Regions from separate parts of the Streptomyces seoulensis genome, predicted to be linked through region 1. Evidence: predicted binding sites of a transcription regulator. Region 1 holds the regulator's gene; the other holds the start of a gene.
The links. The regulator HspR, encoded in region 1, represses chaperone genes until heat shock. The targets are predictions, from matches to a motif close to TTGAGNNNNNNNNNCTCAA.
Positions count from the first base shown of each region.

Region 2: the regulator HspR is predicted to act here: its motif matches at 9,596-9,614, upstream of lon (endopeptidase La).

Region 1 is NZ_AP025667.1:6,468,735-6,483,702, reverse strand. It holds partial or broken gene HEK131_RS29835 (DNA-binding protein) at 1-48, shown strand, start outside; tRNA gene HEK131_RS29830 (tRNA-Gly) at 125-198, opposite strand; gene HEK131_RS29825 (hypothetical protein) at 418-576, shown strand; gene dcd (dCTP deaminase) at 676-1,251, shown strand; gene HEK131_RS29815 (phosphoribosyltransferase) at 1,265-1,762, shown strand; gene HEK131_RS29810 (Yip1 family protein) at 1,836-2,735, opposite strand; gene HEK131_RS29805 (FG-GAP repeat domain-containing protein) at 2,872-4,353, opposite strand; gene HEK131_RS29800 (antibiotic biosynthesis monooxygenase family protein) at 4,558-4,884, shown strand; gene HEK131_RS29795 ((Fe-S)-binding protein) at 4,957-7,239, opposite strand; gene dnaK (molecular chaperone DnaK) at 7,533-9,374, shown strand; gene grpE (nucleotide exchange factor GrpE) at 9,371-10,024, shown strand; gene dnaJ (molecular chaperone DnaJ) at 10,070-11,251, shown strand; gene HEK131_RS29775 (heat shock protein transcriptional repressor HspR) at 11,257-11,715, shown strand; gene HEK131_RS29770 (sugar ABC transporter substrate-binding protein) at 12,052-13,158, shown strand; gene HEK131_RS29765 (helix-turn-helix transcriptional regulator) at 13,378-14,406, shown strand; gene HEK131_RS29760 (helix-turn-helix transcriptional regulator) at 14,416-14,968, opposite strand, start outside.
Region 2 is NZ_AP025667.1:5,483,439-5,498,406, forward strand. It holds gene HEK131_RS25050 (styrene monooxygenase/indole monooxygenase family protein) at 1-7, opposite strand, end outside; gene HEK131_RS25055 (GTP-binding protein) at 38-694, opposite strand; gene HEK131_RS25060 (DUF742 domain-containing protein) at 675-1,094, opposite strand; gene HEK131_RS25065 (roadblock/LC7 domain-containing protein) at 1,091-1,591, opposite strand; gene HEK131_RS25070 (sensor histidine kinase) at 1,588-4,341, opposite strand; gene HEK131_RS25075 (protein phosphatase 2C domain-containing protein) at 4,723-5,511, shown strand; gene HEK131_RS25080 (MarR family winged helix-turn-helix transcriptional regulator) at 5,531-6,022, opposite strand; gene HEK131_RS25085 (lysozyme) at 6,262-7,080, shown strand; gene lon (endopeptidase La) at 7,144-9,573, opposite strand; gene HEK131_RS25095 (spermidine synthase) at 9,711-10,388, shown strand; gene HEK131_RS25100 (response regulator transcription factor) at 10,497-11,237, shown strand; gene HEK131_RS25105 (HAMP domain-containing sensor histidine kinase) at 11,234-12,346, shown strand; gene HEK131_RS25110 (multifunctional oxoglutarate decarboxylase/oxoglutarate dehydrogenase thiamine pyrophosphate-binding subunit/dihydrolipoyllysine-residue succinyltransferase subunit) at 12,663-14,968, shown strand, end outside.

The DNA of each region.
Region 1 (14,968 bases):
GGGCTGCTCACCGCCGAGCATCCGCGCCTGATTGCCGAGAAGGTCTGAGCCTGCCCAAGCGGCGGCCCACCGCCCACAGCGGCACAACAGAAAAGGCCCCGGTCGATGACCTGGGCCTTCTTCATGGAGCGGGTGACGAGAATCGAACTCGCGCTCTCAGCTTGGGAAGCTGATGTTCTACCATTAAACTACACCCGCGCAATACGGACATATCGACCTGGGTGCAGTCGATGTCCGAACGCCCGCTCACTGTACCCCATGGTCGCGTCGGAGAGGGGTCGGCCGGGGCGTACGGTGGGGGCTTCAGGTGCCCCGGAGTGCCGCCTGGTAGGTCGTCTCTTTGATCCCGTAATGTGCCGTTCGGCGTCGGGGGAGTACGCCCGACGCGGCTCCTGGGGAAGGGACTTGAGGGACTTGATGGAAAGCACCGTCGTCCGCTGCGCGGACGGGCACGTCTTCAGCGCCACTTCGTTCCCGATGCAGCAGGCCGAGCGTCTCGGCCCTGGTCGGCTCGTCCGGTGTCCCCGCTGCGCACGGCTGCGCAGCGTGGTGCCGGTCACCCTGCAGAAGAGGTAGCGCGGAAGAGGTGGCGCGGAAGAGGTAGGCGCCACCGGAACAGGGGCGCGGACTCGTCACGATTGTCGGCGGTCCGCGCCCCTTGCGTATCCTCGGGACGTGCTTCTCTCAGACAAGGACATCCGGGCCGAGATCGACGCCGGGCGGGTCCGGATCGATCCCTACGAAGAATCCATGGTGCAGCCGTCGAGCATCGACGTGCGCCTTGACCGCTACTTCCGGGTGTTCGAGAACCACCGGTACCCGCACATCGACCCCTCGGTGGAGCAGGCCGACCTCACCCGGCTCGTGGAGCCCGAGGGCGACGAGCCGTTCATCCTGCACCCGGGTGAGTTCGTGCTGGCGAGCACGTACGAGGTCATCACGCTCCCCGACGACCTCGCCTCCCGCCTGGAGGGCAAGAGCTCGCTCGGCCGGCTCGGCCTGGTCACCCACTCCACCGCCGGGTTCATCGACCCCGGCTTCAGCGGCCACGTGACCCTGGAACTGTCCAACCTCGCCACCCTGCCGATCAAGCTCTGGCCCGGTATGAAGATCGGCCAGCTCTGCATGTTCCGGCTGTCCTCGCCCGCCGAGCACCCCTACGGCAGCGAGCGCTACGGCTCCCGTTACCAGGGGCAGCGCGGCCCGACGGCCTCGCGGTCCTTCCTGAACTTCCACCGGACCCAGGTATGAGGGCGACGAAGATATGAGTGACGTGCGGGAGAACCTGACCTACGAGCGCTTCGGCGTGGCCGTCCGCGAGCTGGCGCAGACCATCGCGGACGACGGCTACGAGCCCGACATCGTGCTGAGCATCGCGCGCGGCGGTGTCTTCGTGGCCGGCGGCCTGGCCTACGCCCTGGACTGCAAGAACATCCACCTGGTGAACGTGGAGTTCTACACCGGCGTCGGCACCACGCTCGACATGCCGGTGATGCTGGCGCCCGTGCCGGACCGCATCGACTTCTCCGACAAGAAGGTGCTCATCACCGACGACGTCGCCGACACCGGCAAGACGCTCAAGCTGGTGCGCGACTTCTGCCTCGACACCGTCGCCGAGGTGCGCTCCGCCGTCATCTACGAGAAGTCCCACTCCCTCGTGAAGTGCGAGTACGTCTGGAAGCGCACCGAGGACTGGATCAACTTCCCGTGGAGCGTCGAGCAGCCCGTCGTGCGCAGGTCCGGGCAGGTGCTGGACGCCTGAGGGCGGGTTCCCCGAAAGAGCAGGGCCCCCGGAGCGGCAAGCTCCAGGGGCCCTTTCTCGCATCGGAGGACGGTCAGAACGTCCCCAGCTTCACGATCGACAGCAGCGCGACCAGTTGGATCGCGGACGCGCCCAGGGCCTTCGGCCAGGGGAGGTCGTGGGAGCGGGAGACCATCAGGGTGAGCAGGGCGCCCGCGGCGAGCCAGGTGATCCAGCCGATGACCTGGACGAAGCTCGCGTCGCCGCCGAAGAACATGGCGAAGACCAGGCGCGGGGCGTCCGTCAGCGACATGATCAGCATGGACAGGCCGACCGTGGGCTGCCAGGCGCCGTCGCCGCCGAGCTGGCGGGCCAGGGTGTGGGTGACCACGCCCAGGACGAACGCGCTCAGCACCAACGCCACGGCCGTGATCAGCACGATCGGGATCGCGTTGGTGAGCGTCGCGCCGATCGCGTCCGCGCGGGCGCCGTCGAAGCCGAAGACGGCGAGCAGGCCGTAGAGGAACGTCACGATCAGGGCCGGGCCCCACATCGTGTAGTCCCGCATGCGCAGGAAGGTCGCGTCGGGGGAGAGGAAGATCCCCTTCAGCAGCTCCTTCCAGTGCAGCGGAGGGCCGGAGGGGCCGGGCGGGGCGACCGGGCCCGCGTGGTAGGTCTCGCCCTGGTTGTACGCGGACGCCTCGTCGACGGAGAACGCCTGGGTGTGGCCCGGCTGGTTCGCCGCGTACGGGTCGTGCCCGCCGCCGTGGGCCCCGTGGCCGGGGTCGCCGAAGTACTCCGGCCCGTCGTCCACCGGCCCCGGATACCCGTACCGGTGCCCCTGCGGGTTCCCTTGCGGGTAGCCGTAGGAGGGCTGCCGGTGCCCCTGGTGGGGCGCCTGGCCGCCGTACGACGGTCCCTGGGGCGCTTGCGCCTGCTGTCCTTGCGCGGTGCGGTTGTCCCGGTCCCCGCGTCCGATCCTGAATCCAGCCACCCGTCGAACGTACCTGCTCCCGGCCGTCCGCGTGCCGGGCCCGGGGGGTCGGGCCCGGCATTGCGGCCATCCTGTGACATCCCCTAAGGGACCGTCAGGGGGACGCTCGGGGGTCGGCCGGCATCTGCCCGGGGGCTCAGTTGGCGATGATGCTGCCGAACCAGGGCGTGCCGGTCGCGGAGACGCCCACGTTCTTGACGCCGACGAAGCGGGAGCCGGTCGCGGTGATCTTCGTGCCGTCGGACGGCAGGTAGACGAGGGCGCCGTCGCCGCCGTCCTCGTCGGAGCCGACCAGCAGGTCGGCCCGGCCGTCGCCGGTGACGTCGTCGAGCTTGACGTCCATGCCGAAGTGGTCGTCCTTCTCGTCGTTGCCGGGGACGCCCGCGGTGCTCTGGGCGATGGACTGGGCCTTGGTGGCGGTGTTCACGCCGCTCGCGGAGCCGTACAGCACGGTGACCAGGCCCGCGTCGGACGCCTTGCCGAGGTCCTCGAAGATGCTGCTGATCACCAGGTCCTGGTAGCCGTCACCGTTGATGTCGCCGAGGTCCAGCTCGCCGCCGAAGCCGTCGCCCTTCTCGGAGGCGCCGGGGACGTTACCGGTGTTCTGGTCGATCGCGGCGTTGCGGTCCGGCCCGGAGACGGACCCGTAGGTGATGTTGACGCGGCCGCCGGTGGAGGCGTCCGGGACCGGGGTGCCGTCGTCCGCCTTGCCGCCGTCCCAGAAGGCACCGCTGACGATGTCGCCGTAGCCGTCGCCGTTGATGTCACCGATGCCGGTGATGATGCCGGACCTGAGTTTCTTGGGGGCCGCGGTGAGACCGTTCGCGGTGCCGGGCAGCCAGTAGTTGGTGTTCCACCCGTACGGGGTCTTGGTCTCGTAGCCGTCCACGACCAGGTCGGTGCGGCCGTCGCCGTTGACGTCCCCCGCGGTCAGGTTGAGCGGGGCGAGGGGGTCCTCGCTGGTGCCCGCCTGGATCGGCGGCTTGACGGTGGTGCGGCTCGCGGCGGTGCCGGCGGAGCTGAAGCCGCCCTTGTAGAGGTACAGGGTGGAGCCGGAGGCGCCCACGACGAGGTCGGTGCGGCCGTCGCCGTCGAAGTCACCCGCCGCCAGGTTGTGGCCCCAGATGTCGTGCGAGCCGACGGCCGGGTCGGGCAGGTCGGCGCCCTTGCCGGTCAGGCCGCTCTTCGAGCCCCAGAGCAGGGCGACCGCGCCGCCGTTGACGTCGTTGCCGACCTTCTCGTGCGGGATGCCGACCGCGAGGTCGTCGTAGCCGTCGCCGTTGAAGTCGCCGTAGGCCAGCGTGCCGCCGAAGGCGTCGCCCGCCTCGGCGCCGCCGGGGACGCCGGGGGTGTCCTGGCTGAGGGTGGTGCGCTTGGAGCCGGTGACGCCGGTCTTGGTGCCGTACAGGACGACGACCTGGCCGGCGCCCTTCTTGCCGCCCACGTAGGCGGAGGAGGCCGAGGTGGCGAGGTCGCCGATGCCGTCGCCGTTGAAGTCGGCCTTGGCCACGGTGGTGGAGTCGGCGGCCGTGGCCGGGGCGGCGGTGAGGGTGAGCAGGCCGCCGGTGAGCGCGGCCGCGGTGGCCGTCGCCATGACGAGTCTGTGGTGCGCGCGCATGGGGTTCTCCTGCGGCGTACGGGGGATGCCGGGACGGGCATCCGCAGTCGGTGGGGGCCGACAGTCCGCGTGGGCCCTGGTCGCCCAGGGGGCCGCGGAGCGGTTGGCGATCATCAGACCGATGCCGGGCGGGAACGGTTGTGCGCCGTGGAGGAAAAAATTCCGGGACGGGCGTGGCCGGGCCGTCGGGGGCAGGATGGGGGCATGAGCGTAGTGAAGATCAATGTGCTGACCGTTCCCGCCGAGCAGCGGGAGGTACTGGAGAAGCGGTTCGCCTCGCGGGCCCACACGGTGGAGAGCTCGGACGGGTTCGAGTGGTTCGAGCTGCTGCGCCCGGTCGAGGGCACCGACCAGTACCTCGTCTACACCCGCTGGCGCGACGACGCGGCCTTCCAGGCGTGGATGGAGGGCCCCATGAAGGCCGCCCACCAGGGCGCGGGCGGCGGTGAGGGCGGCGAGAAGCAGGGGCCCGCCGCGGCCGGCTCCACCCTGTGGTCGTTCGAGGTCGTGCAGCAGGCGTCCCCGAAGTAAGCGCCCCCAGGGGTACGACGGCGCCCCCCGGCCTCGTGGGCCGGGGGGCGTCGTCGTGCGCGAAGCGGTGCGCTACTTGACCGGCTCGGGCTCCGGCTCGGTGGCGGGCTCGTCCTCGTCGGCCGGGTCCGCCGGGGTCCGGACGGAGTCCAGCAGGAGCTGGGCGACGTCCACGACCTGGATGGACTCCTTGGCCTTGCCGTCGTTCTTCTTGCCGTTGACCGAGTCGGTCAGCATGACCAGGCAGAACGGGCAGGCGGTGGAGACGATGTCCGGGTTGAGGGAGAGGGCCTCGTCGACGCGCTCGTTGTTGATGCGCTTGCCGATCCGCTCCTCCATCCACATCCGCGCGCCACCGGCGCCACAGCAGAAGCCGCGCTCCTTGTGGCGGTGCATCTCCTCGTTCCGGAGCCCCGGGACCTTGCCGATGATCTCGCGCGGAGGCGTGTAGATCTTGTTGTGCCGGCCCAGGTAGCAGGGGTCGTGGTACGTGATGATGCCCTCGACCGGGGTCACGGGGATCAGCTTGCCCTCGTCCACCAGGTGCTGGAGCAACTGGGTGTGGTGGATGACCTCGTAGTCGCCGCCGAGCTGCGGGTACTCGTTGCCGAGCGTGTTGAGGCAGTGCGGGCAGGTGGCGACGATCTTCTTGGCCGACTTCGGCTTCGCCGACTCGGGGACCACCTTGCCGTCGTCGTCCATCTCCTCGCCGAAGGCGGCGTTGAGGGACATGACGTTCTCCATGCCGAGCTCCTGGAACAGGGGCTCGTTGCCGAGGCGGCGGGCGGAGTCACCGGTGCACTTCTCGTCGCCGCCCATGATCGCGAACTTGACGCCCGCGATGTGCAGCAGCTCGGCGAAGGCCTTGGTGGTCTTCTTGGCCCGGTCCTCCAGGGCGCCGGCGCAGCCGACCCAGTAGAGGTACTCGACCTCGGACAGGTCCTCGATGTCCTTGCCGACGACCGGGACCTCGAAGTCGACCTCCTTGGTCCACTCCAGCCGCTGCTTCTTGGCCAGGCCCCAGGGGTTGCCCTTCTTCTCCAGGTTCTTGAGCATCGTGCCCGCCTCGGACGGGAACGCGGACTCGATCATCACCTGGTAGCGGCGCATGTCGACGATGTGGTCGACGTGCTCGATGTCGACCGGGCACTGCTCGACGCAGGCGCCGCAGGTGGTGCAGGACCACAGGACGTCGGGGTCGATGACGCCGTTCTCCTCGGCGGTGCCGATGAGCGGGCGCTCGGCCTCGGCGAGGGCGGCGGCGGGGACGCCCGCGAGCTGCTCCTCGGACGCCTTCTCGTCGCCCTCCATGGTCTTGCCGCCACCCGCGAGCAGGTACGGCGCCTTGGCGTGGGCGTGGTCCCGCAGCGACATGATCATCAGCTTCGGGGAGAGCGGCTTGCCGGTGTTCCACGCGGGGCACTGCGACTGGCAGCGGCCGCACTCGGTGCAGGTGGAGAAGTCCAGCAGGCCCTTCCAGGAGAACTGCTCGACCTGGGAGACACCGAAGACGTCGTCGTCACCGGGGTCGGTGAAGTCGATCGGCTTGCCGCCGGAGGTCATCGGCTGGAGCGCGCCGAGGGCGACACCGCCGTCCGCGTCCCGCTTGAACCAGATGTTCGGGAACGCCAGGAAGCGGTGCCAGGCCACACCCATGTTGGTGTTGAGCGAGACCACGATCATCCAGATGAACGAGGTCCCGATCTTGATCATGGCGACCAGGTAGACCAGGTTCTGCAGCGTGGTGACGCTGAGCGCCTTGAAGGCGAGGACCAGCGGGTAGGAGGCGAAGTACGCCGCCTCGTAGTGGTCCACGTGGTGCAGGGCGCCCTCGAGGCCGCGCAGGGTGTAGATGGCGAGGCCGATGGTGAGGATGACGTACTCGACGAAGTACGCCTGGCCGGACTTGGAACCGGCGAAGCGGGACTTGCGGCCCGGGCGGCTGGGCAGGCTCAGCAGTCGGATGACCATCAGCACGGCGATGCCGAGGATCGTCATCACACCGATGAACTCGATGTACAGCTCGAAGGGCAGGAAGTCGCCGATGAACGGCAGGGTCCAGTCGGCCTGGAAGAGCTGGCCGAACGCCTGGGCCAGGGTCGGCGGCAGCGTCAGGAAGCCGACGGCCACGAACCAGTGGGCCACGCCGACGATGCCCCACCGGTTCATCCTGGTGTGGCCGAGGAACTCCCGCACCAGGGTCACACTGCGCTGGTACGGGTTGTCGGTCCGGGTACCGGCGGGGACGGGCTGGCCCAGCTTGAAGTACCGGACGAACTGTCCGATGGCCCGGGCGAGCAGCGCGACGCCGACCACGGTCAGGACCAGCGACACGATGATCGCGGCGAGTTGCATGAGGGGCTCCTGAAGCGGCCTCGAAATTACTAAGCGGTAACTTATCCAGTCCGTCTGAGACTACCCCCATCTTCCTGCGGGATGCAGCCGGGCGCGGGGTGATGTGAGTCGCTGAGGGTTACCTTCGCCGGGACGGCGGAACGGTGTCCGCACCCCGTTCGGCGGCCGTCGGCGCCGCCTTGCATATAAGAGCCATATAAGAGTTGAGCCGGGTTCGCTCATGTCTGTTGACCCAGTGCGATCGGAGTGGCACACTTGAGCCAGTCCCACTCAAGTTCTCTGGAGGAACAACCATGGCACGTGCGGTCGGCATCGACCTGGGCACGACTAACTCCGTCGTCAGCGTTCTGGAGGGCGGCGAGCCCACCGTCATCACCAACGCCGAGGGTGCCCGGACCACGCCGTCCGTCGTCGCCTTCGCGAAGAACGGTGAGGTGCTGGTCGGCGAGGTCGCCAAGCGCCAGGCGGTCACGAACGTTGACCGGACCATCCGTTCCGTGAAGCGCCACATGGGCACGGACTGGAAGATCGAGCTCGACGGCAAGAGCTTCAACCCGCAGCAGATGAGCGCCTTCATCCTGCAGAAGCTGAAGCGTGACGCCGAGGCGTACCTGGGCGAGAAGGTGGCCGACGCGGTCATCACCGTCCCGGCGTACTTCAACGACTCCGAGCGCCAGGCGACCAAGGAGGCCGGTGAGATCGCGGGCCTCAACGTCCTGCGCATCGTCAACGAGCCGACCGCCGCCGCTCTCGCGTACGGCCTCGACAAGGACGACCAGACCATCCTGGTCTTCGACCTCGGTGGCGGCACCTTCGACGTCTCGCTGCTGGAGATCGGTGACGGCGTCGTCGAGGTGAAGGCCACCAACGGTGACAACCACCTCGGTGGCGACGACTGGGACCAGCGCGTCGTCGACTACCTGGTGCAGCAGTTCAAGGCCGGCCACGGTGTGGACCTCGCCAAGGACAAGATGGCCCTCCAGCGCCTCCGTGAGGCCGCCGAGAAGGCCAAGATCGAGCTGTCCTCCTCCACGGAGACCTCGATCAACCTGCCCTACATCACGGCGTCCGCCGAGGGCCCGCTGCACCTGGACGAGAAGCTCACCCGCGCCCAGTTCCAGCAGCTCACCGCCGACCTTCTGGAGCGCTGCAAGACGCCGTTCCACAACGTCATCAAGGACGCGGGCATCCAGCTCGGCGAGATCGACCACGTGGTCCTCGTCGGCGGTTCGACCCGTATGCCGGCCGTCGCCGAGCTCGTCAAGGAGCTGACCGGCGGCAACGAGGCCAACAAGGGCGTCAACCCGGACGAGGTCGTCGCCATCGGCGCCGCGCTCCAGGCCGGTGTCCTCAAGGGCGAGGTCAAGGACGTCCTGCTCCTCGACGTCACCCCGCTGTCCCTGGGTATCGAGACCAAGGGCGGCATCATGACGAAGCTCATCGAGCGGAACACGACGATCCCGACCAAGCGGTCCGAGATCTTCACCACCGCCGAGGACAACCAGCCCTCCGTGCAGATCCAGGTCTACCAGGGCGAGCGCGAGATCGCGGCGTACAACAAGAAGCTCGGGATGTTCGAGCTGACCGGTCTGCCGCCGGCCCCGCGTGGCGTCCCGCAGATCGAGGTCGCCTTCGACATCGACGCCAACGGCATCATGCACGTGACCGCGAAGGACCTGGGCACGGGCAAGGAGCAGAAGATGACCGTCACCGGCGGCTCCTCGCTGCCGAAGGACGAGGTCGACCGCATGCGCCAGGAGGCGGAGAAGTACGCGGAGGAGGACCACGCCCGCCGCGAGGCCGCCGAGTCCCGCAACCAGGGCGAGCAGCTCGTCTACCAGACGGAGAAGTTCCTCAAGGACAACGAGGACAAGGTCCCGGGCGAGATCAAGACCGAGGTCGAGGAGGCTGTCGCCGAGCTGAAGGAGAAGCTCAAGGGCGAGGACAGCGCCGAGATCCGTACGGCCACCGAGAAGGTCGCGGCCGTCTCGCAGAAGCTCGGCCAGGCCATGTACGCCGATGCCCAGGGCGCCCAGGCCGCCGGCGGTCCGTCCGCCGACGCCGGTGACGCCAAGGACGACGACGTCGTGGACGCCGAGATCGTCGACGACGAGCGCAAGGACGGTGCCGCGTGACGGAGGAGACTCCGGGCTTCGAGGAGAAGCCCGACGTCCCCTCCGGCGCGGACCCCGACGACGCCGAGCCGCAGGCCGCCTCCGAGGAGGGGGCGGCCCCGGCTGGGGACGCAAGTGCAGCGGACGTGGCCCTGGTGGCCCAGCTCGACCAGGCTCGTACGGCGCTCGGTGAGCGCACGGCGGACCTGCAGCGGCTCCAGGCCGAGTTCCAGAACTACCGCCGCCGCGTCGAGCGCGACCGCATCGCGGTCAAGGAGGTCGCCGTCGCGAGCCTCCTGACCGAGCTGCTGCCCGTGCTGGACGACATCGGCCGCGCGCGGGAACACGGCGAACTGGTCGGCGGCTTCAAGTCGGTGGCCGAGTCGATGGAGACCGTGGCGGCCAAGATGGGCCTCATGCAGTTCGGCAAGGAGGGCGAGCCCTTCGACCCGACGATCCACGAAGCCCTGATGCACTCCTACGCGCCCGACGTCACCGAGACGACGTGCGTGGCCATCCTCCAGCCCGGTTACCGCATCGGTGAGCGCACCATCCGCCCCGCGCGGGTGGCCGTCGCCGAGCCGCAGCCCGGCGCACAGACCGTCCAGGCGGAGGAGGCCGAGGAGAGCGCGGCCGACGACAAGGAGAACGGTGGCCCGGAGGAGGGCTGACGTAATCACGGAGATCATGCAGGGCCGGAAGGAGGGACGTCGGGGATGAGCACCAAGGACTTCATCGAGAAGGACTTCTACAAGGTCCTCGGCGTCCCCAAGGACGCCACCGAGGCGGAGATCAAGAAGGCGTACCGGAAGCTCGCCCGCGAGTTCCACCCGGACGCCAACAAGGGCAACACCCGCGCCGAGGAGCGCTTCAAGGAGATCTCCGAGGCGAACGACGTCCTCGGCGACCCCAAGAAGCGCAAGGAGTACGACGAGGCGCGCGCCCTGTTCGGCAACGGCGGTTTCCGGCCGGGGCCGGGCGCGGGCGGCGGGCAGTTCAACTTCGACCTCGGCGACCTCTTCGGTGGGGCCGGCGGTCCCGGTGGCGCGCAGAGCGGCAGCTTCGGCGGCGGGCTCGGCGATGTCTTCGGCGGCCTGTTCAACCGGGGCGGCGCGGGTCCCACGCGGACCCAGCCGCGCCGGGGGCAGGACGTCGACACCGAGGTGACGCTCAGCTTCACCGAGGCGATCGAGGGCGCGACCGTACCGCTCCGGATGACCTCGCAGGCACCCTGCAAGGCGTGTTCGGGCACCGGCGACAAGAACGGCACGCCGCGCGTGTGCCCGACCTGCGTCGGCACCGGACAGGTCGCGCGGGGCTCGGGCGGCGGCTTCTCGCTCACCGACCCGTGCCCCGACTGCAAGGGCCGCGGCCTGATCGCCGAGCACCCCTGCATGGAGTGCAGCGGCAGCGGCCGGGCCAAGTCCTCGCGCACCATGCAGGTCCGCATCCCGGCGGGTGTCACCGACGGGCAGCGCATCCGGCTGCGCGGCAAGGGCGCTCCCGGTGAGCGGGGCGGTCCGGCGGGCGACCTGTACGTCACCGTCCACGTCGGCGAGCACAAGGTGTTCGGCCGCAAGGGCGACAACCTCACCGTCACCGTCCCGGTGACGTTCGCCGAGGCGGCGCTCGGCGGGGATGTGCGGGTGCCCACCCTCGGCGGGTCCCCGGTCACCCTGAAGCTCCCGCCCGGCACGCCCAACGGCCGCACCATGCGGGCGCGGGGCAAGGGCGCGGCGCGCAAGGACGGCAGCCACGGCGATCTGCTGATCACCGTGGAGGTGAGTGTCCCGAAGGACCTGTCGGGGAAGGCTCGTGACGCGCTCGAGGCGTACCGAGAGGCGACCGCGGACGAAGACCCGCGGGCGGAGCTGTTCGAGGCCGCGAAGGGAGAATGAGCCCGATGGACACACCAGGTCGTCGGCGCAACCCGTACGAGCTGACCGAGGAGACCCCGGTCTACGTCATCTCGGTGGCCGCACAGCTCTCCGGACTCCATCCGCAGACGCTGAGGCAGTACGACCGCCTCGGTCTGGTCTCCCCGGACCGCACGGCGGGACGTGGGCGGCGCTATTCGGCCCGTGACATCGAACTGCTCCGTCAGGTGCAGCAGTTGTCGCAGGACGAGGGCATCAACCTGGCCGGCATCAAGCGCATCATCGAGCTGGAGAACCACGTCGCGGCCCTCCAGTCCCGTGTCGCGGAGCTGGAGTCGGCCCTGGACGGCGCGGCGGCGACGATGCGTCAGCGCGAGGCCGCGGTGCACGCCTCCTACCGGCGAGACCTGGTCCCGTACCAGGAGGTCCAGCAGACCAGCGCGTTGGTGGTGTGGCGGCCCAAGCGGCAGCAGTCCGCCGACTGATCCGGGTCCGGCGAGCACTCTTCACGAAGGGGCCGGGAGGCACAACGCCTCCCGGCCCCTTCGGCGTTCGCGGAGACGTTCACAGGGCCGTTCACAGCCTGGCTGACTTCATTCGGAAGTGTGTACGTAACGCGTGGTTCGGGCGAGGAGGGTGTGAAGCGTGTTTACAGAGGGTTGCGCAAGGCTCCGCCAGGTCTTCACCAGCTAAACGGAGCGTGGTGTTGCCATCTCGTTAAGTTGTTTTGCTTGACGCCATGGGGCGCCTCCGCGTTGTCTTTTCAGACACCTGGGTCGCACGCTGCACCCCGTCGGAACGCACCTGAAGTGAGCCCTCGAATGCGTCGTATCGCCATGTCCGTGGCCGTCTCCACGATGGTCCTCCCGCTCGCCGGCTGCGGCGTCCTCGACGCGGCGGGAGACGACGCGAGCGCGAGCCCGACCATGGGCGACCAGGTCACCGTCGGCCTGCTGCTGCCGGAGAAGGCGAACACCCGCTACGACAAGTTCGACTACCCCATCATCAAGAGCAAGGTGTCCGAACTGACCCACAAGAAGGGGAGGGTCGAGTACGCCAACGCCGACGCGAACGCCTCCCAGCAGGCCGCGCAACTGCAGCGGATGATCGACCAGAAGGTCAACGTCATCCTCCTGGACGCCGTCGACTCGCACGCGATCGCGCCCGCGGTGAAGAAGGCCAAGGACGCCGGCATACCCGTCATCGCCTACGACCGCCTGGCCGAGGGCCCGATCGACGCGTACATCTCCTTCGACAACGAGCTGGTCGGCGAGGTGCAGGGCCGCTCCCTGCTGGAGCGCCTGGGTGCGGGCGCCGGTCTGTCCGACAAGATCGTCATGATGAACGGCTCGCCCACCGACCCCAACGCCAAGCAGTTCAAGGAGGGTGCGCTCTCCGAGCTGAACGGCAAGGTGACGATCGCGGACAGCTTCGACACCAAGGACTGGAAGCCGGAGAACGCCGAGGCCAACATGACCGAGGCGATCGGCAAGCTGGGCAAGGCCAACATCGCGGCCGTCTACTCCGCCAACGACGGCATGGCGGCCGGGGTCATCAAGGCCCTGAAGAACGCCGGTGTCACCGCCCTGCCCCCGATCACCGGCCAGGACGCCGAACTCGACGCCGTGCAGCGCATCCTGGCGGGCGAGCAGTACATGAGCGTCTACAAGTCCTACCCGGACGAGGCCGAGGCCGCCGCCCAGATGGCCGTCGCCAAGGTGCAGGGCAAGGACATCCAGTTCGACGCCCTCACCCAGGACCGCATCGACAGCCCCACCGACAAGCAGATCCCGGCCAAGCTGGTGCAGGTGAGCGCGCTGACCAAGAGCAAGATCAAGGACACGGTCGTCGCGGACGGCATCTACACGGTCGACGAGATCTGCACCGCCTCCTACAAGTCGGCCTGTGCGGCCATCGGCCTGCGCTGACGCCGCACGGCGCGGTCGGGGCACGCCCCCGAGGCAGATGAGGGAGGTGGCCCCGGTGACGGCGGGGCCACCTCCTTTTTCGCGTCCCCGGCGACCCCCGACGATCCGGGCATACCGGTGTTCCGCGGCCCGCCGGGCGCGGGGAGCCGTGTTGCGGAGGCGGGCGGGGCCGCGCATAGTTGCGCTGCGAAGTGGCGGCGACCGGGGGTGGAATGGGCGATGGCCGGGCACGCGACGCAGGAGCATCCCCACGGTGCCGACCGGCTGTGCGGGCCGGGCGACCGCGTGTACTCCCGCGCCGTACGCCGGGGCCGGGTGCCGCGGGCGGAAGCGCAGCCGGTGCCCTGCCTGCTGGAGCTGGCCCTGCTGCACCCCGACCCCGACGACATGGACTGGCTGGTCCCCACCTCCCCGCAGGAGGTGATGACCCGGCTGCTGCGCGGGGTCTACGACGAGGTCACCCAGAGCCAGCGCCGGATGGGCTCGGCGGTCGCCGCGTTCGACTGGTACGCCGGGCTCGGCCGTCAACTCCCCACCCTCGTCCCGCAGGGTGAAGGTGCCGCGATCCGGGTGCTGGACGGGCTCACCCGCATCCAGGCCGCCATGGACGAGGCGACCGAGCGGTGCGCGACCGAGGTGCTCACCGTGCAGCCCGGCGGCATCCGGCGCGAGGCCGAGCTGACCGAGGGACTGCACCGGGCGCTGGAACTGCGCGGCCGCGGGGTGCGGATGCGGGACCTGTACACGCATGTCGCGCGGCACGGGCAGGGGTTGCTCAACTACCTGGAGCTGATGGGCGACGCGGTGGAGGCCCGCAGCCTGGACGAGGTCATCGACCGGCTCATCCTCTTCGACCGCACGGTCGCCTTCATCCCCGCCAACACCGACCGCACCATGGCCCTGGAGCTGCGCCACCCGGCGCTGGTGGAGTACCTGGTGACCGTGTTCGAGCGGCTGTGGCGGCTGGCGATCCCGCTCACCGCCCCGCTGCCCGACACCGGCATCGAGGGCATCTCGCACCGGGAGCGCTCCATCGCCGCGCTGCTCGCCGAGGGCCACCAGGACGCGGTGATCGCCGAGCGGCTCGGCATCAGCGTGCGCACCTGCCGTGCGCACATAGCCAGGCTCTCGGAGACCCTGGGCGCGACCAGCCGTACCCAACTCGGCGTCCGTATCGCGCAGGTGGGACTGGACGGGCCGTCGCACGGCCCGGCGCCGGCGCCTGCGGGCGGCGTGCACGCACCCTGAACTCCCGCTCTAGCCGTTCTCGTTGAGCATGCCGGAGCGGGCGATCAGGTAGCCGAGCTGGGCCCGGCTGCCGCTGCCGAGCGCGGTGGCCAGCTTGGCGATGTGGGCCCGGCAGGTGCGGACGTTCATGCCGAGTCGGCGCGCGATGGCCTCGTCGACGTGCCCCTCCACCAGGAGCTTGGCGATGGAGTGCTGGATGTCGGTGATGCCGTCCGGGGCGGTCTCGTAGGGGGTGCCGGCGCTCAGCGGGACCGCGCGGCTCCACATGAACTCGAAGACCTTGACGAGGTAGCGCACCAGGCCGGGGTGGCGCAGTTCGAGGGCGACCTGGCGGTCCTCCTGGACCGGGATGAAGGCCACCGTCTCGTCGCAGATGATGAGCCGCTCGACCAGTTCGTCGATGGTGCGGTACTCCGCCTTGCCGTCGGTGAAGCGGTCCACGTAGGCGAGGCGGTCGGCGCTGTAGCGGGCCGTGTGCTGGTACAGGGTGCGGATGCGCACCCCGCGCTCGATCAGCGGCCGGTCGCGGTCCAGCGCCTCCAGGAGGCGGTTCTCGGGGCTG
Region 2 (14,968 bases), 990 kb from region 1:
TCCGCATGCGGGGTTGCTCCTACGGGGGGACTGGGGGCTACTCGGGTGTTACGTCCAGCGCGTGGCCCACCAGGGCCAGGAGGGTCTCGATCACCGAGATCCGGCGCCGCGCATCCATGATCATGACAGGGATGTGCGCGGGGATCGTCAGTGCCTCCCGCACGTCCTCCGGCCCGAACATGTCGCTGCCGTCGAAGTGGTTGACCGCGACCACGTAGGGCAGGCCGCAGCTCTCGAAGTAGTCCAGCGCCGGGAAGCAGTCCTTGAGCCGCCGGGTGTCGGCGAGGACCACGGCGCCTATCGCGCCGCGCACCAGGTCGTCCCACATGAACCAGAACCGCTGCTGGCCCGGCGTGCCGAACAGGTAGAGCACCAGGTCGTCGTCGAGCGTGATGCGGCCGAAGTCCATGGCCACGGTCGTGGAGGTCTTGCCCGGCGTGGCGGTGAGGTCGTCGGTCTCCTCGCTCGCCTGGGTCATCAGGGCCTCGGTCTGGAGCGGGGTGATCTCCGAGACCGCGGTGACCAGGGTGGTCTTGCCCACGCCGAAGCCGCCCGCCACCACGATCTTGGTGGCGACGGGAGCCCGGCTGCGGTCCTGCTGCCAGGACTTCAGTTCCCCGTCGGGCTCGGCCAGGCCGTCGACGAGGGGAGCGTTCCCGACGGGGGCGGTCGCGTCAGAGACGGCGGAGTCCACTCAGCACCCTTTCCAGCAGCGCGCGGTCCGGACGGCCGGTGCCGTGACCGGTTCCGGTGCCGTAAACACGGATCTTTCCCTGGTCCGCGAGGTCACTGAGGAGCACGCGGACGACGCCGAGCGGCATTCTCAGCAGCGCGGCGATCTCGGCCACCGTGCGCATACGGCGGCACAGTTCGACGATGGCGAGCATCTCCGGCATCACGCGCGGGGACGTGCCGTTCGTCAGTTCCCTGCGCTCCTCGGGGGCGTCGAGCGCCGCGGTGGCGGCCACGAACGTCTCCACCAGGAGGACGTGGCCGAACCGGGTGCGGCCCCCGGTGAGCGAGTAGGGGCGCACACGGGCGGCCTTGCGGTCGCCGCGCGTGGGGAGCTGCGTCTTCTTGGCGATGGCGCTCATCGGACGCTCCCGCTCGGCTCGGACTCCATGGATTTCCGCAGCTCGCTGCGGAGTTCCGGGGTCAGCACATGTCCGGCCCGGCCGACGAAGAGCGCCATGTGGTACGCGATCACACTCATGTCGCACTCGGCGGAGCCGTGCACGCCGAGCAGCGAGCCGTCGCTGATCGACATGACGAAGAGGCTCCCCTCGTCCATGGCGACCATGGTGTGCCTGACCGTGCCGAAGTCCATCAGCTTGGCGGCGCCCACGGTGAGGCTGCCGATGCCGGAGACGATGGTGGCGAGGTCGGCGGCGGAGCCGCGGGGCCCCTTGGTCACCGGCCGGTTCTGCCGCTCCGCCTCGGCGCGGCTCGGGTCGGACGACAGCAGGAGCAGGCCGTCGGAGGAGACGACCGCGACCGACTGGATACCGGGTACTTCTTCGACCAGGTTGGTCAGCAGCCAATGCAGGTTGCGGGCTTCACTGCTCAGTCCGTAGGTACTGGGCGTGGTCAACTGCTTGCCTCCTCGGCGTGTCCCCCCGTGGACTCTTCGGCGTTCGCGCTGGTGGCGGGCCGCTGGTTCTGCGCCGTGTGCTCGGCGATCTCCGCTTCGACGTCCCGGTACCCGGCCTGGGCGCCCTTACGGAAGCCGCCGAGCCTGCGGCGCAGGGCCTCGGCGTCGACGCCGGTGGCGCGCGGTCGGACCGGGGCCTCGGGTGCGGTGATCTTCGGGGTGCGCTTGGGCAGGCCCTTGCTCGTCAGCTTCTCCTCCGTCTCGTCCGGGGCACGGTCGTGCGTGGCCTCGGCGGGGAGGGGGGTGGCGGGCTCGGGAGTGGCGGCCGTGTTCCCGTCGGCGGGGGCGGCCGCCGGGAGCAGCAGCTCCATCGTGGTCTCGGGGGCCGGCTCCGGCAGTGCCTCGGGCACCGTCTCGGGCGGCAGTTCGCGGGTGGCCTGCCTCGGGATCACCGGGTCGCCGGCGCCGCTGTCCGGCACGGCGTTCCCGGCGGCCGCCTTCTCGGCTGCGGCGTTGTCGGCCACGGCCTTCTCGGCGAGGGCGACGAGCGGGTCGGCGCCCTTGGGGCGGCCGCGCAGCACGTTGGAGTTGGCTTCGGCGTCGGCGCCGGGCAGGGAGAAGCTCTGGGTGGAGTCCGCGCGGGTGGCGGGGTGCGGGACCGCGCCCACGGGGGTCTCGGTGAGCAGCGACTGCGGCAGGACGACGACCGCGGCGACCCCGCCCTGCTTCTGCTCGCGCAACTGGACGCGGATGCCGTGCCGGTGGGCGAGCCGGGCGACGACGTACAGCCCGAGGCCGAGGCCGTCCTCGCCCTCCTGCTCGTACGGCGACTCCGGGTCGAAGTCGGCGAGGCGGCCGTTGAGCCGCTCCATGCGCTCGTCGGCCATGCCGATGCCCTCGTCCTGGACGGAGAGCATGACCTCGCCGGACTCCAGCAGCCAGGCGGAGACCTCGACGGGCAGGTCCGGCGGGGAGAACGAGCTGGCGTTCTCCATGAGCTCGGCCAGCAGGTGGGAGAGGTCGTCGGCGGCGAAGCCGGCCACGTGGGCGTGCGGGGGCAGTGCGGCGATGCGGACGCGTTCGTAGCGCTCGATCTCGCTGACGGCGGCGCGGACCACGTCGACCAGCGGGACCGGTCCGTGGGCGGGCTGGATGTGCTCGGTGCCGGAGAGGACCAGGAGGTTCTCGCTGTGGCGGCGCATGACCGTGGCGAAGTGGTCCAGCTTGAACAGGGTGGCCAGGCGCTCGGGGTCCTGCTCGCGCTCCTCCAGCCCCTCGATGACGGAGAGCTGGCGCTCGACCAGTCCGAGGGTGCGCAGCGCGAGGTTGACGAAGGTGCCGCCGATGCTCTCCCGCAGCCTCTCGAGCTGGGCGCTGGAGTCGGTCAGTTCGGCACGCAGCGACTCGCGGGCGTCGGCCATCTTCTGCCGCTGTCCGACCAGGTGCTTGCGGTCGGCCTCCAGGGTGGCGACCCGCTCGTGCAGGGTGACGGCGTGCGCGTGGAGGGCGTTGACGGACCGGACGACCTGGGCGAACTCGTCGTTGCGGCCGGTGAAGGCGATCGGCTCCTGTCCGACGGGGTCCTCGGCGCCGGCCAGGCGGGCCGAGCCCCGGCGCAGCACGGACAGCGGCCGGGTCAGGGTGCGGGCCATGGCGGTGGCGATGCCGACGGCGACCAGCATCAGGGCGCCGAGCACCGCGATGCGGATCTCCAGGCCGGTGACGTCGTCGTCCCGGAGGGTGGCGAGGCTCTGTCCCTGGCGCTCGTAGAGAGCGGACTCGGCGCCGCGCATCAGGTCGACGCGGGCGGAGAGGGCGGCGTCCAGCTTCTTGGCGCTGACGGCCAGTTGCCGGTCGCCGAAGGTGGGCTGCTCGGTGAGGAGGTCGAGGTACTTGTCGGCGGAGTTGACCTCGGGGCCGGTGACCGTGGAGTCGTAGGAGGTGACGGCCGCCTTGGGCGCGGTCTCGCGGAAGGTCGCGAGGCTCGCGTCGGCGCGCAGCCGGGCCCGCTGGGCGGCGGTGGTGAGCGCGTCGCGGCGTGCGGTGTCGGCCTCGGTGCTGCCGCTGGTGGTGACGGGCAGCCCGGTGACGGGGCTGATCACGGTGCGGGGCGTGGAGGGGACGCTGAGCGCGGCCAGCAGCAGGCCGCGGGCGGCGGCGGACTGCTGGACGGCGGAGTCCAGTTCGGCGAGCGCGTAGGCGCCGGAGCCGGCCCGCGGGGGCGTCCGCTCGGCCAGTTCCTCGGCGAGCCGGTGCAGTTCGGTGATGGTGGCGGAGTACGCCTGCTGCGTGCGCGGCGCGTCGGACTTGCCGGTCAGCGCGGCGCGGCGGACGGTGGCGATGCCGTCCAGCGCGGTGCGCAGCTTGGCCGGCAGGTCGGTGTCGGCGCGCAGGTCCTCGACCTGGCGGTCGACACGGGCGCCGCGCTGCTCCGAGGGCGCCTTGGTCTTGGGGCGTCCGGCGGCGACGTAGGAGGTGACCTCGTCGCGTTCGTCGGCCAGGGAGTGGGCGAGCGCGAGGGCGTCCTGCGTCTCGTCCGCCAGGGTCACCAGCTCCTGGGACTCATTGAGGTCCTGGGAGGCGGTGAGCAGGGCGGGGGCGCCTGCAGCGGCGATGGCAGCGGCCACCACGGCCACGGCGACGATCAGCCGGTTGCGCACATGGGTGGGGCGTCCAGCGCCCACGGGGGTCTGCTCGGTCCCCTCGGGGGCCGTCTGCCTGCCTGTGCGCCGAGGCCGCTTCTTCTGCACCGGTGCTCGCAATCCTGAACTCGTCTACGGAAGGGCCGGGCGGCGCCCCGTCGTCTCGGTGCCAAGTGGTGCGTACACCCGATTCGTGGTTCCCGACCCTCCCAGCGCCGGTGGGCAGTGGCCGCGCATCACCTGACCCGCCACCCGAAGGAGTGAACATGCCCAGGGAGTTGGCGGGCAAGTCGCGGCGGCGCTCCGAGCCCCCTTGCGCGGCGGGCCGGTTGGACGCGCGGGGCAGGCTTTGGCAATATTCGCCGCCACGCATTCCCGGACCATGTCATTTGCCGCCAATTCCGGCGTCCGGAGCAGGTGATGGCGCCGATGACGGCGCGCACTCCGGCCGTCTCCCCGGCTCGTGAAGGGTTCGTGCAGACTGGTGGTGTGCGTACTGATCTCGTCTCGGAACCCGGCGACGCCGGCCGGCCCAACGAGGACTTCGCGGGGGTCGGACTACCCGCCTCCGGACAGGGCGGTTGCGTGATCTTGCTGGACGGAGTGACACCGCCCCCGCAGGCACCGGGCTGCTCGCACCCGGTCCCCTGGTTCACCGCCCGGCTGGGCGGCGCGCTGACCGAACTGACCGTTTCCCACCGAGATCTGACGCTGGCGGAGATTCTCGGTCGGGCGATCCGTCAAACATCCGAGGCCCATCTGATCACCTGTGACCTTTCTCACCCGCGTACGCCCCAGGCGACGGTGGTGCTGGTGCGCTGGTCGGACCGGACGGTGGAGTACCTGGTGCTCTCGGACTCCGCGCTGCTGCTGCGCGCGCCGGACGGCACGGTGACCCCGGTGCTGGACGACCGGCTGGCCCGGCTGCCGCGTTCGGCGCTGGCGAGCGCGGAACGGGTGGACGCCGAGCTGCGCAACAAGGAGGGCGGTTTCTTCACGGCCGCCGCCGATCCCGCGGTGGCCCGGCGCGCGGTGACGGGCACGGTGCCGCGCGCCCGGGTGCGCTCGCTGGTGACGCTGACGGACGGCGCGGCCCGCTGGACGGAGAAGTTCCACGAGGGCGACTGGACGGCCCTGTTCGACCTGGTCGCCAAGGAGGGCACCCGGTCACTGGTGGACCGGGTGCGGGAGCTGGAGTCGGCGGACCGCGAGGAACGGGCGTTCCTTGGCCGCAGCAAGACGCACGACGACGCGACGGCCGTCCACGTGGAGCTGTGAGGGCCCGTGGGGCAGACGGCTACTTCTCCGCGATGCCGTTCAACTCGTGCAGCAGCCGTGCGAGTTCGGCGACCTCGCGGCGGTCCCAGTGGGCGAGCTGGCTGACGTAGCGGGCGCGGCGGGCCTCCCGGACCTGGCCCACGCGGCCCCGGCCCTCGCCGGTGAGGGTGACCAGCCAGGCGCGGCCGTCGGCGGGGTCGGGTTCGCGGGCGATCAGTCCCAAGTCCTCCAGGGCGCGCAACTGGCGGGACATGGTGGCCTTGCCGACACCGATGTAGGCGGCCAGATCGGTGGCCCGCTGGGCGCCCTGCTCGTCGAGCCGGATGAGCAGGCCGTACGCGGCCGGTTCCAGGTCGGGGTGGACCTCGCGGGCCATCTCGCCCTGGTTGGCCCGTGCCCGCCGCAGCAGCACGGTCAGTTCGCGCTCCAGCGCCAGGAATTCCTGGTCGACACAGCGCGGCGCCACGGGTGCGGTTCCGCCGCCCGTACCGTTGTTTCCGTCCTCGTGCACCTCAGTACCCCTGCCCGGTTTCGCGTCTGAAATTTTCTGCCGGACCCCGTCATCGCCGCAGCTCCGTCAGTATTTCGCAGGCGTAGACCAACGGCGGCATCCGGACCCTCTTCCCACCCCCGCGTCTACGTGCGTAGCTTCTTTCGACAGGCCCTTGCCGCACACCCCCACCGCACAGGTCCGACGGTCATCCCGGTCATCCCAGGCTCCCCCCACTTTCACTCCCGAAAGGCCACGCCATGCCCGCGTACAGACCCGGCCGCACCCGCCCGCGCGCACTCGCCGTCTGGCTCACGGCCCTGCTCGGCGCGCTGTCCCTCGTCCTCGCCGCCGCTCCCGCCCAGGCCGCGCCCCACCGCGGCGACGCCTACCTCGGCATGGGCGTCCTCTCCCACGACGGCAGCTCCGGCGCCCCGGCGGGGACCAGGGCCGCCCAGACCGAGGGCGTCGACGTCTCCGGTCACCAGGGGAACGTCGACTGGGCGACGCTGTGGAACAGCGGAGTCCGCTGGGCCTACACCAAGGCCACGGAAGGGACCTACTACACCAACCCGTCCTTCGCCCAGCAGTACAACGGCTCGTACAACGTGGGCATGATCCGGGGCGCGTACCACTTCGCCACCCCGGACACCACGAGCGGCGCGGCGCAGGCGAACTACTTCGTGGACCACGGCGGCGGCTGGTCGCGTGACGGGCGGACCCTGCCCGGCGTGCTGGACATCGAGTGGAACCCGTACGGCGCCGCTTGTTACGGCCTGTCCGCGGCCGCGATGACCAACTGGATCGCGGACTTCCTGAACACCTACCGGGCGCGCACCGGCCGGGACGCGGTGATCTACACGGCGACGAGCTGGTGGACCCAGTGCACGGGCAACACCGCGGCCTTCGGCGCGGTCTACCCGCTGTGGATCGCCCGGTACGCCACCGCGCCGGGCACGCTGCCGGCCGGCTGGGGTGTGCAGACGATGTGGCAGTACACCTCCTCCGGCCCGACGGTCGGCGACCACGACAAGTTCAACGGCGCCCTGGACCGGGTGCAGGCGCTGGCCAACGGCTGAGCCCCGCGTACGCGAAAGGCCCGAGCCCCCTCACAGGAAGGGGACTCGGGCCTTCGCCCTGCCTCAGGCCGCGACCGGCAGCTCCGCCCCGGCGGAGGCCGGCGCGAGGGCCAGCTCCAGCACCTGGCGCACGTCGGTCACCGCGTGCACGTCGAGCTTCTCCAGCACCTCGGCCGGGACGTCGTCCAGGTCGGCCTCGTTGCGCTTGGGGATGATCACGGTGGTCACCCCGGCGCGGTGCGCGGCGAGCAGCTTCTGCTTCACCCCGCCGATCGGCAGCACCCGCCCGGTCAGCGAGACCTCGCCGGTCATCGCCACGTCCGTGCGGACCAGCCGGCCGGAGAGCAGGGAGGCCAGCGCGGTGGTCATGGTGATGCCCGCGCTCGGCCCGTCCTTGGGGACCGCGCCCGCCGGGAAGTGGATGTGCACACCCCGGTCCTTCAGGTCGGCCACCGGCAGCTCCAGCTCGGCGCCCCGGCTGCGCAGGAAGCTCAGCGCGATCTGCGCCGACTCCTTCATCACGTCACCGAGCTGCCCGGTGAGGGTCAGCCCCGCCGCGCCCGTCTCCGGGTCGGCGAGCGACGCCTCGACGTACAGCACGTCGCCGCCCGCGCCAGTGACCGCGAGCCCGGTCGCCACGCCGGGTACGGCCGTACGGCGCTCGGCCGGGTCCTGCGCGGACTCGGGCACGTGGTGCGGGCGTCCGACCAGAGCGCGCAGGTCCTCCTCGCGCACGGTGAACGGCAGCTCCCGCTCTCCCAGTTCGTGCTGGGCCGCGACCTTGCGCAGCAGCCGCGCCACGGTCCGCTCCAGGGTGCGCACGCCCGCCTCGCGGGTGTACTCCCCGGCGATCTTGCGCAGCGCGCCCTCGTCGAGCGTGACCTCCTCGCCGGTCAGGCCGGCCCGCTCCAGTTGGCGCGGGAGCAGGTGGTCGCGGGCGATGACGACCTTCTCGTCCTCGGTGTAGCCGTCCAGCCGGACGATCTCCATCCGGTCGGCCAGCGCCTCCGGGATCGCCTCCAGCACGTTGGCGGTGGCGAGGAAGACCACGTCGGAGAGGTCGAGTTCGACCTCCAGGTAGTGGTCCCGGAAGGTGTGGTTCTGCGCCGGGTCCAGCACTTCGAGGAGGGCGGCGGCCGGGTCGCCCCGGAAGTCCGAGCCCACCTTGTCGATCTCGTCCAGCAGCACGACCGGGTTCATCGACCCGGCCTCCTTGACCGCGCGGACGATACGGCCGGGCAGCGCGCCGACGTAGGTGCGCCGGTGGCCCCGGATCTCCGCCTCGTCCCGCACGCCGCCGAGGGCGACCCGGACGAACTTCCGCCCCATGGCGTGCGCGACGGACTCGCCGAGGCTGGTCTTCCCGACACCAGGCGGGCCGACCAGCGCGAGCACGGCACCGCCGCGCCGCCCGCCGATCACACCGAGGCCGCGCTCACCGCGCCGCTTGCGCACCGCGAGGTACTCGGTGATGCGCGCCTTCACGTCGTCGAGACCGGCGTGCTCGGCGTCCAGGATCTCCTTGGCGCCCTGGATGTCGTAGGCGTCCTCGGTCCGCTCGTTCCACGGCATCTCCAGGACGGTGTCCAGCCAGGTGCGGATCCAGGAGCCCTCCGGGGACTGGTCGGAGGAGCGCTCCAGCTTGTCCACTTCCTTGAGCGCGGCCTCGCGGACGTGCTCGGGCAGGTCGGCGGCCTCCACTCGGGCGCGGTAGTCGTCGGACTCCTCGGCCGTGTCCGTGCCGTCGCCGTTCAGCTCGCGCAGTTCCTTGCGGACCGCTTCCAACTGGCGCCGCAGCAGGAACTCGCGCTGCTGCTTGTCGACGCCCTCCTGGACGTCCTTGGCGATGGTCTCGGCCACGTCCTGCTCGGCGAGGTGGTCGCGGAGCTGCTGGGTGGCGAGCCTGAGGCGGGCCACCGGGTCGGTGGTCTCCAGCAGCTCGGTCTTCTGGTCGGTGGTGAGGAAGGGCGAGTAACCGGAGTTGTCGGCGAGCGCGGAGACGCCGTCGATGGCTTGGACCCGGTCCACGACCTGCCAGGCGCCGCGCTTGCGCAGCCAGGCGGTGGCCAGCGCCTTGTACTCCTTGACCAGCTCGGTCACCTGGCCCGGCAGCGGGTCGGGCAGCGTCTCCTCGACCGGGACGCCCTCGACCCACAGGGCGGCGCCGTTGCCGGTGGTGCCCGCGCCGATGCGGACCCGGCGGCGGCCCTTCACCAGGGCGCCGGGGTCGCCGTCGGCGAGTCTGCCGACCTGCTCGACGGTGCCCAGCACACCGGTCTTCGCGTAGGTGCCGTCGATGCGCGGGACCAGCAGCACCTTCGGCTTGCCGGACTCCGGACGCGCGGCGGCCTGGGCGGCCTCCACGGCGGCCCGGACCTCGGCGTCGCTCAGGTCCAGCGGAACGACCATCCCGGGCAGCACGACCTCGCCGTCGAGCGGCAGCACGGGCAGGACGAGCGTGAACTCCATGGACTCACCCGACTCATCAGGCATGATCTCCCCTTTGGCAGTCAACTTGAGCAACCCTGACTCAACACTGACTCAATGCACGCAAGCACTTGAATGTTCCTCGAACGGCGTTCGCTCTGGGCGAACGAAGACTTCCGAGAGGAGCGGGGCAGGATGTCGGCATGACTGCCACGCACGAAGGCCCTGTGGTCCTGGACCGGCGCGAGGGGCCGTACGGGGAGGTGGTGCTGCGCCGCAGCGGGGAGCTGCTGCAGATCATCGCCAACGGGTGTTTCCTGATGGACACGTCCGACGGCCGCTCGGAGCGCCTGCTGGTGGACGCGGCCCGCGACGCGCTGGACGGACGCCCGGCGCCGGAGGTGCTGATCGGCGGGCTGGGCGTGGGCTTCTCCCTCGCGCACGCGGCCGCCGACCCCCGCTGGGGGCGGATCACCGTGATCGAGCGCGAGAGCGCCGTCATCGACTGGCACCGCGCCGGACCGCTGGCCGAAATCTCCGCCGGAGCGCTGGCCGACCCGCGCACACGCGTCGTGGAGGCGGATCTCGTGGCTTACGTCAATGAGACATCGGACACGTTCGACGCGCTGTGCCTCGACATCGACAACGGGCCCGGCTGGACCGTCACCGAGGACAACGAGAACCTGTACACACCACGCGGACTCGCCGCGTGCGCAAGGGTGTTGAGGCCCGGTGGGGTGCTCGCCACCTGGTCCGCACAACCCTCTCCGGAATTTGAAGGAACCTTGCGGAATGCCGGGTTCCGGCAGGTGCGTACCGAAGAGGTCCCCGTTGCCCGTGGCGTTCCCGACGTGGTCCATCTCGCCGTCCGACCTGGATAGCGATGGCCCGGCGTGTCCCCGTAATGTGCAGCGTGACGCGGATCATTCAAGCGTCAATAGCAGTCATGGGATCACCCCACGGATTCCGGAAAGCAACAGGGGCGGGCGATGGAGCAGACACACACCTCCCAGACCGGTGCGGCGACGACGTCTCAGGGCGCGCAGCGCCGGGTACTGGTCGTCGAGGACGACCCCACGATCGTCGATGCCATCGCGGCCCGGCTGCGCGCCGAGGGATTCCTCGTGCAGACCGCCGGTGACGGTCCGTCGGCGGTCGACACGGCCGAGGCATGGCAGCCCGACCTGCTGATCCTCGACATCATGCTGCCCGGCTTCGACGGCCTCGAGGTCTGCCGCCGGGTGCAGGCGTCCCGCCCGGTGCCGGTGATGATGCTCACCGCGCGCGACGACGAGACCGACATGCTGGTGGGCCTCGGGGTCGGCGCCGACGACTACATGACCAAGCCGTTCTCCATGCGGGAGCTGGCCGCGCGCGTGCACGTCCTGCTGCGCCGCATGGAGCGCGCCGCGCTGGCCGCGACGACTCCCCGCTCCGGCATACTGCGCCTGGGCGAGCTGGAGATCGACCACGCCCAGCGCCGGGTGCGCGTGAAGGCGGACGACGTCCACCTGACGCCCACCGAGTTCGACCTGCTGGTGTGCCTGGCCAACACCCCGCGCGCGGTGCTCTCCCGGGAGCAACTGCTGGCCGAGGTGTGGGACTGGGCGGACGCCTCCGGCACCCGGACCGTGGACAGCCACATCAAGGCGCTGCGGCGGAAGATCGGTGCCGAGCGCATCCGCACGGTGCACGGGGTCGGTTACGCGCTGGAGACGCCGACGCCGTGAGTCTCGGACGGGAAGCGGGGCGCGGACGCTCCGGGGACGAACCCTGGGGCGGAGTACGCCCGTTCTCGATCAAGACCAAGCTGGGCGCGCTGGTCGTCATCTCGGTGCTCATCACCACCGGTCTGTCCATGATCGCGGTGCACACCAAGACCGAACTGCGTTTCATCACGGTCTTCTCGATGATCGCCACGCTGCTGATCACCCAGTTCGTGGCCCACTCGCTCACCGCGCCGCTGGACGAGATGAACGCGGTGGCCCGCTCCATCTCGCACGGCGACTACACGCGCCGGGTGAGCGAGGGGCGCCGCGACGAACTCGGCGATCTGGCCGTGACGATCAACGTCATGGCCGACGAGCTGGAGGCACAGGACCTCCAGCGCAAGGAGCTGGTGGCGAACGTCTCGCACGAGCTGCGCACCCCCATCGCGGGGCTGCGCGCGGTGCTGGAGAACATCGTCGACGGCGTCACCGAGGCCGACCCGGAGACCATGCGCACCGCGCTGCGCCAGACCGACCGCCTCGGCCGGCTGGTGGAGACCCTGCTCGACCTCTCCCGCCTCGACAACGGCGTGGTCCCGCTGAAGGCCCGCCGCTTCGAGGTGTGGCCGTACCTGTCCGGGGTGCTCAAGGAGGCCAACATGGTCGCCTCCGCGCGCGCCGGCATCGCCTCCGGCTCCGGCAGCCACACCCGTACCGACGTGCATCTGCACCTGGACGTGTCCCCGCCGGAGCTGACCGCGCACGCCGATCCCGAGCGCATCCACCAGGTCGTGGCGAACCTCATAGACAACGCCGTCAAGCACAGCCCGCCGCACGGCCGGGTGACGGTGAAGGCACGGCGCGGTTCGCGCCCGGAGTCGCTGGAGCTGGAGGTGCTGGACGAGGGTCCGGGCATCCCCCGCTCGGAGTGGCACCGCGTCTTCGAGCGGTTCAATCGGGGCCAGGTGACCCGCCCGCACGGTCCGGGCAGCGACGGCGGCACCGGTCTGGGGCTGGCCATTGCCCGCTGGGCGGTGGATCTGCACGGCGGCCGGATCGGTGTGGCCGAATCCGAGCGCGGATGCCGGATCATCGTCACCCTTCCGGGAGCTGTTCCGGCGTCGAGTTGACGCTTCCGGTTGACGTAGGGTTCAGCTCGGAGGATCAAGATCCACGAGCGTTCGCGCAGCCGGACACGTGTGATCAGGGAAGGGCCCGCGCAAAGCGCCGAGCGATGACGCTCCTGGCCCCGCTCCGCCGCACCCTCATCCCCTCGCCGACATGCGGAACCCCGCTTGTTTCCCGCCATTTCACGGCCCGAAACACGGTTCCAGATGTGACTTACACGACGATGAACGGGCCCGACCTGACCTTCCCGCTCAGGGAGGCGTAGCCTTTATTCCCGCTGTCCATCACCTTGTGAAGCGGAAGAGGGCGGTTGCCGCCGTGTCGCCACAGTCCCCCAGTAACTCGAACGTCTCGACCGACGACCAAGCCGGGAAGAACCCCGCCGCGGCGTTCGGCCCGAACGAGTGGCTCGTCGATGAGATCTATCAGCAGTACCTCCAGGACCCGAATTCGGTAGACCGTGCCTGGTGGGACTTCTTCGCCGACTACAAGCCGGGGGCGCCCGCCGCCTCGGCTCCGGCGGGTACCGCGGCCGCGGGGGCCGCGGGCACCACCCCCACCACCGCTCCCCCGGCCCAGGCCGCGCCCGCCCAGGCGCAGCCGCAGGCCCCGGCCCAGGCACCGGCCGCCAAGCCCGCCGCCGCACCCGCCCAGGCCCCGGCCCAGGCACCCGCGGCGAAGGCGGCTCCGGCCGCCCAGGCTCCGGCTCCGGCCCCGGCCAAGCCCGCGCAGGCGCCGGCGAAGCCGAAGGCCGCCGCCGCGCCCGCCGCCGAGGCCCCCGAGGGTCCGGAGCTGGTCGCGCTGCGCGGTCCGGCCGCCGCGGTCGTCAAGAACATGAACGCCTCGCTGGAGCTGCCGACCGCCACGTCGGTCCGCGCCGTCCCGGTGAAGCTGCTGTTCGACAACCGCATCGTCATCAACAACCACCTCAAGCGCGCCCGGGGCGGGAAGATCTCCTTCACGCACCTCATCGGGTTCGCCATGGTGCAGGCCATCAAGGCCATGCCGCCGATGAACTACTCGTTCGGCGAGAAGGACGGCAAGCCGACCCTGGTCAAGCCGCCGCACGTGAACCTCGGTCTGGCCATCGACCTGGTGAAGCCCAACGGCGACCGCCAGCTCGTCGTCGCGGCCATCAAGAAGGCCGAGACGCTGAACTTCTTCGAGTTCTGGCAGGCCTACGAGGACATCGTCCGCCGCGCCCGCGAGGGCAAGCTCACGATGGACGACTTCACCGGTGTCACGGTCTCCCTGACCAACCCCGGTGGCCTCGGCACCGTGCACTCCGTGCCGCGCCTGATGCCCGGCCAGTCGGTGATCATGGGCGTCGGCTCCATGGACTACCCGGCGGAGTTCCAGGGCACCAGCCAGGACACCCTGAACAAGCTCGGCGTCTCCAAGGTCATGACGCTCACGTCGACCTACGACCACCGGGTCATCCAGGGCGCCGCCTCCGGCGAGTTCCTGCGCCAGGTCGCCAACCTTCTCCTCGGCGAGAACGGTTTCTACGACGACATCTTCGAGGCGCTGCGCATCCCCTACGAGCCGGTCCGCTGGCTCAAGGACATCGACGCGTCCCACGACGACGACGTCACCAAGGCCGCCCGTGTCTTCGAGCTGATCCACTCCTACCGGGTCCGCGGCCACGTCATGGCCGACACCGACCCGCTGGAGTACCAGCAGCGCAAGCACCCCGACCTGGACATCACCGAGCACGGGCTCACCCTGTGGGACCTGGAGCGCGAGTTCGCCGTCGGCGGCTTCGCCGGCAAGTCGATGATGAAGCTGCGCGACATCCTGGGCGTGCTGCGCGACTCGTACTGCCGCACCACCGGCATCGAGTTCATGCACATCCAGGACCCCAAGCAGCGCAAGTGGATCCAGGACCGCGTCGAGCGCCCGCACTCCAAGCCGGAGCGCGAGGAGCAGCTGCGCATCCTGCGCCGCCTGAACGCCGCCGAGGCGTTCGAGACGTTCCTGCAGACCAAGTACGTCGGCCAGAAGCGGTTCTCCCTGGAGGGCGGCGAGTCCGTCATCCCGCTGCTGGACGCCGTCATCGACTCGGCGGCCGAGTCGCGCCTGGACGAGGTCATCATCGGCATGGCCCACCGCGGCCGGCTGAACATCCTCGCCAACATCGTCGGCAAGTCGTACGCGCAGATCTTCCGGGAGTTCGAGGGCAACCTCGACCCGAAGTCGATGCACGGCTCCGGTGACGTGAAGTACCACCTGGGCGCCGAGGGCACCTTCACCGGTCTCGACGGCGAGCAGATCGCGGTCTCGCTGGTCGCCAACCCCTCGCACCTGGAGGCGGTCGACCCGGTCCTGGAGGGCGTCGCCCGCGCCAAGCAGGACATCATCAACAAGGGCGGCACGGACTTCACCGTGCTGCCGGTGGCGATCCACGGCGACGCGGCCTTCGCGGGCCAGGGCGTGGTGGCCGAGACCCTGAACATGTCGCAGCTGCGCGGCTACCGCACCGGCGGCACGGTCCACATCGTCATCAACAACCAGGTCGGCTTCACCGCCGCCCCGGAGTCCTCGCGCTCCTCGATGTACGCCACCGACGTGGCCCGCATGATCGAGGCCCCGATCTTCCACGTGAACGGCGACGACCCGGAGGC